2 regions of the Calothrix sp. FACHB-168 genome follow, and region 1 is predicted to be linked to the other one. Evidence: riboswitches for the same ligand, from Rfam matches in the RefSeq annotation. Region 1 holds a riboswitch; the other holds the start of a gene.

Region 1 (2,173 bases):
TTGCGCTTCCATTTCTTCGCCGGTAATAACATACACCGGACGAGTGGAATCTTTGACTGTCCCTTCCCGACGAAAAGGGGAAAACACAGGTTCATTGAGGAGTTTGTCAATAACTGTGAGTTCAATATCTGGTTCTTTTTCTTCTGCTTGTGCAATTTCTGTAGCGATGATGCGGGAATTTTCCCACAGCATCCCCACGGCGATAGTCACGCTAGAGACGATAAGTTGAGTTCCCCATCTGGCAATAAGTTGATTACGCATTGGTAATTTCAGCCACCTGTATAACTAAAAAATTTTGTTGTCACTAAAGATTTGAGGTTTTTTATACAAACCCTCAGCCAGGAGGAAAATGATAATGATTATTATTATCACGCTTGTAGTGCAATTTGCAAGCTCTCAGTTTGTAGTAAGCACTTTAGTGCTGAGAGTTTTGAGGATTAAGGTAGAGGCGGGGTGAACGCGCCCCTAATACTGGTGTTGGATTAACAACAATTACGATGGAATTTTGCCCATTTACTGAGGGGTGGTATTTTGGCTAAGATGCCTCTTTTTAAAGCTTCTGGACGTTCTGACCAAGGTAGTAAACCATCTGGTTTAGTGTAGTATAGAGTGGCACATTGGAGGATGGCAGAGGCACTATCATCAACTACTAAGTTGCCAAAAAGATAGGTGAGTTTCGCTTCTGCTTGGAAGGCGATCGCACAAGCATGACTACAAGCACTCATACATTCAACGCCTTGAATGGAGAATTGATTTTGCAATTCCCAGTTTTGTGCAAGTTGTTGCAGTTGTTGTAATAGCTGCTGTCCGCCACTTTCACCAATTCGTTTGCCATCTTGCCACACACTAGCGCAGGTGGTGCAGACAAATAAAGTATGTTGTTTGTTGTTCATTAATTTTTAAGTCTTCTTGATTGAAGTGAAGAATGCAGATTCTCCAGGCTGGGGGAAGGTATCGGCGCAACGCTGGTGATTGCTGGGAATAATGTTAGGGACTGTCAGGTAAAAAATATTCCATTGCTATTGTTGACAGTTGACAGTTGACTGTTGACAGTTGACTGTTAATGACTTGAACTGATTCCCTAAATATGCGAACACGAAAGTTATGATACAAATGGGTTTTGAGACTTGTATCTATAACCTTGTGTGAGTATTGATATCTGTAGGGAAAAGTCTACAATCTCATAGAAATTTGCATTGCGTAGCGTAGGTCTGCAACTATGAGACAGCGATACTGTGTAATGAAGAATATATTAATAGCGTTATTCATCTGTACCTCGCAGATGGGAGTTGGCGATCGTTTCGGCGGGCATTCTGACTTTGAAGTATGAACTTCATTACAGCTGCGGGACAGTGCCGGATTCACACCGGGCTTTCCCCGTTACCTCTGATGGCTGTTCCCCATCAGAACCGATTTGCTGATGGTTAAATCATACCACAACATGCAAGTGCATCAAAACCGACAAAAGCTATACCTCTGTGGTTCAAATGCATGAAAACTGCTGTAACCAACTTCTAGTTCCAGTATTTTAGAGGGCATGGCAGTGCTATACCCCTACCATCTGTCGCATTCTTGTTTCAAATTGGTAAGTAGGGCGGTGCAATTAAACATAACTGGCGAGGGCTGTCATTTGTCATTTGTCATTTGTCATTGGTAAGGGTTTCTAGCCTATTTACGTTTCGTAATATAGTTTGGTTTTTTTCCACCGACTTACTTATCAATTGTTGATGCGATACCTGACAGGGTATTGCATTACTAATGACAATACAGTTTTCTGCACATTTAGATACAGGATATTGCGGGTATCGGTACTAAAAGTTGTATCTATGTTTGCAGAAAAGCTGAAGGACTAATTTATCTATTTTTTTTATTCTGTTAATTGTCGAAGATTTTCCTTGTCAAACAAATAAGTATTTGCAGAGCTTCAGGCTATTTCTCGACATAGAAATATTTCCCCAATGACAGAGACAAATTTATGACTACTTTTCCTAGCGATCCTTTATTTCCATATCAATGGTATCTATATAACTATGGTCAATCCGGCGGTACTCCTGGTATGGATCTCAATGTAGTTGATGTGTGGGATGACTATACAGGACGCGGTGTTGTTGTCGGTGTGTTTGAGGGGGGTGGTGTAGAATACAATCATCCTGATTTAGCGGCAAATTACAAT
Region 2 (2,173 bases), on a different contig from region 1:
TATTTGCAGGCTCATTCTTCAGGCTTTTGTTGTTGGGAACGTCCTTTATATAAACCAATTGCATAACCAACAACTCCAGCACCCAAAGCTGCTTGTGAGGCAAATAATAGACTTTCTATTTCTTTACTAGCGGGTTCAAACAATGATTGAAACCAGGGTTTATATTCAGGTTGGATTTCACTAATTACTTTTTCAGCTTCACCATCAGCACCACTAAATTCACCACCACGGACAAAGATTAAGGGTGCAATTGCTAAGGCTAATACAGCTACTACCAACAGCCAATTACTTAACCCTTTTTTAGACTGATTCATTGCCATTTCCCCGTTTGATTAATTGTAATAGTTCCAATTCTTGAGGATTATAAGATTGCAGCCAGTTCCACACCAATACTGTTAGCAATCCTTCACTAATTGCTAAGGGAACTTGCGTGATGGCAAAAATGCCGGCGAACTTGGTAAATGAAGCGATGAAGCCGCCAACCGGTGCAGGAAAAGCTAGGGCAAGTTGGATAGAAGTGATAATGTAGGTGAGTAAATCTGCGATCGCAGCTGCTAAAAATAGAGCGATTTTATCTTTAGCACCAAACTTAATTGTTAAATTATATATCCAGTAAGCGGCAAATGGCCCGGCGATCGCCATCGAAAAAGCATTTGCACCCAATGTTGTCAAGCCGCCATGTGCCAGTAACAAAGCTTGAAACAACAATACTAAGCTACCCAAAACCGACATAGCAAGGGGGCCAAACAGCACCGCACCTAACCCCGTACCCGTAGGATGAGAACAGCTACCCGTGACGGAAGGAATTTTTAAAGCCGACAGCACAAAAGCAAAAGCACCAGCCAAGGCTAGTAATAGTTTTAATTGCGGGTTAGCTTGGGTAATGCGAGTCAAACTACGCAATCCAAAGATAAAAAACGGTAATGCCACAACCCACCAAAAAACTGCCCACTGCACTGGTAAAAAACCTTCCATAATGTGCATGGCGTATGCGGGTTTGGGTAAACCAACTACCAGATAAAAACTGATAACTACCATCAGGGTTAGACTAACTAACGCCTGTTTTCTGTTCATAATCTGTACCTCGCAGATCTATGTAAACGAATTGATTCTAACCGGCGGGCATCCTGACTCACCTATTTCGGGTTCACAGTTGCGGGACAGCGCCGGATTTTCACCGGACTTTCCCCCTTGCGTCCGATGGCTGACACCCATCAGAACCGATTAGAGTAACTATATCACCGTTGTCAAAAAAACCTGATTATTGATGAGAGTTTTTTGACATGAGAGAAATTCAACAATAAATCTTTACTTGCAAATCCCAATAGGTAAGCTTCGGGAAATGCTCAATGCTTTACTAAACTTTACTCACCCACTCTAATGACGGCTTACGCTGGGATTTTACACAATCTTGTAAATAAAGATTGATGAGACTTTGATAGGAAATACCAGTTTCTTCAGCTAGAGCTTTGAAATAATCAACCACATCTTCTTCAAGCCGAATTGTTACCTGCTTTTTCAGCTTTTTAATGTATGGATTCTTAACAGACTGAGAGAAATCGTACTCTTGTTTCATAAGGAAAAGGGAAATGCTCATAACAAACGCGATCGCACTCTAGATAAATTACACTCAAGGGAAGACCGATTTATTTGCCAGTCCTGTTATGTCTTCTTCTACAGACTCTTTACCACCTGCTTTAGCTAAGATTGTTCAGCGCTTTCAACGTGCTACCGATCCGAAGCGGCGCTACGAACAATTGATTTGGTACGCGCAAAAACTCCCAGAATTCCCGGAAGCTGACAAGACACCCGAAAATAAAGTCCCTGGTTGCGTATCTCAGGTTTATGTCACCGCCAGCTTGGATGATGGAAAGGTGAAATTTCAAGGCGATTCGGATTCGCAGTTAACTAAGGGATTGGTAGCGCTGTTAATTGAAGGTTTAAATGGTTCGTCGCCTACAGAAATTGTCCAACTCGCACCAGATTTTATCCAAGCTACTGGTTTAAATGTTAGTCTGACACCTTCCCGCGCTAACGGTTTTTATAACATTTTTAAAACTATGCAGAAAAAAGCGTTGGAATGTAAATTAGAACAGTAGTAGTGAGTGCCGAGTAAAAACTCATGTCTACCAATTTATTATCAACTGAGAGCGCTGTTGGCTTTGGTGGAGTA

The links. Region 1 has a riboswitch for cobalamin ahead of AACW45_RS03150 (DUF1636 family protein). Riboswitches for the same ligand answer to the same signal wherever they lie in the genome.
Region 2: it holds a riboswitch for cobalamin, as region 1 does, so the genes downstream of both, AACW45_RS23805 (energy-coupling factor ABC transporter permease) here and AACW45_RS03150 (DUF1636 family protein) in region 1, are expected to answer to the same signal.

What each region holds. Positions count from the first base shown of each region.
Region 1 is NZ_CAWPNJ010000002.1:41,025-43,197, reverse strand. Features, by position in the region: gene AACW45_RS03155 (TonB-dependent receptor plug domain-containing protein) at 1-261, opposite strand, end outside; gene AACW45_RS03150 (DUF1636 family protein) at 483-893, opposite strand; cobalamin riboswitch at 1,287-1,429, opposite strand; gene AACW45_RS03145 (S8 family serine peptidase) at 1,976-2,173, shown strand, end outside.
Region 2 is NZ_CAWPNJ010000041.1:134,273-136,445, forward strand. Features, by position in the region: gene cbiQ (cobalt ECF transporter T component CbiQ) at 1-15, opposite strand, end outside; gene AACW45_RS23800 (energy-coupling factor ABC transporter substrate-binding protein) at 12-314, opposite strand; gene AACW45_RS23805 (energy-coupling factor ABC transporter permease) at 301-1,074, opposite strand; cobalamin riboswitch at 1,101-1,240, opposite strand; gene AACW45_RS23810 (DUF6364 family protein) at 1,358-1,576, opposite strand; gene AACW45_RS23815 (SufE family protein) at 1,665-2,099, shown strand; gene AACW45_RS23820 (alpha/beta fold hydrolase) at 2,123-2,173, shown strand, end outside.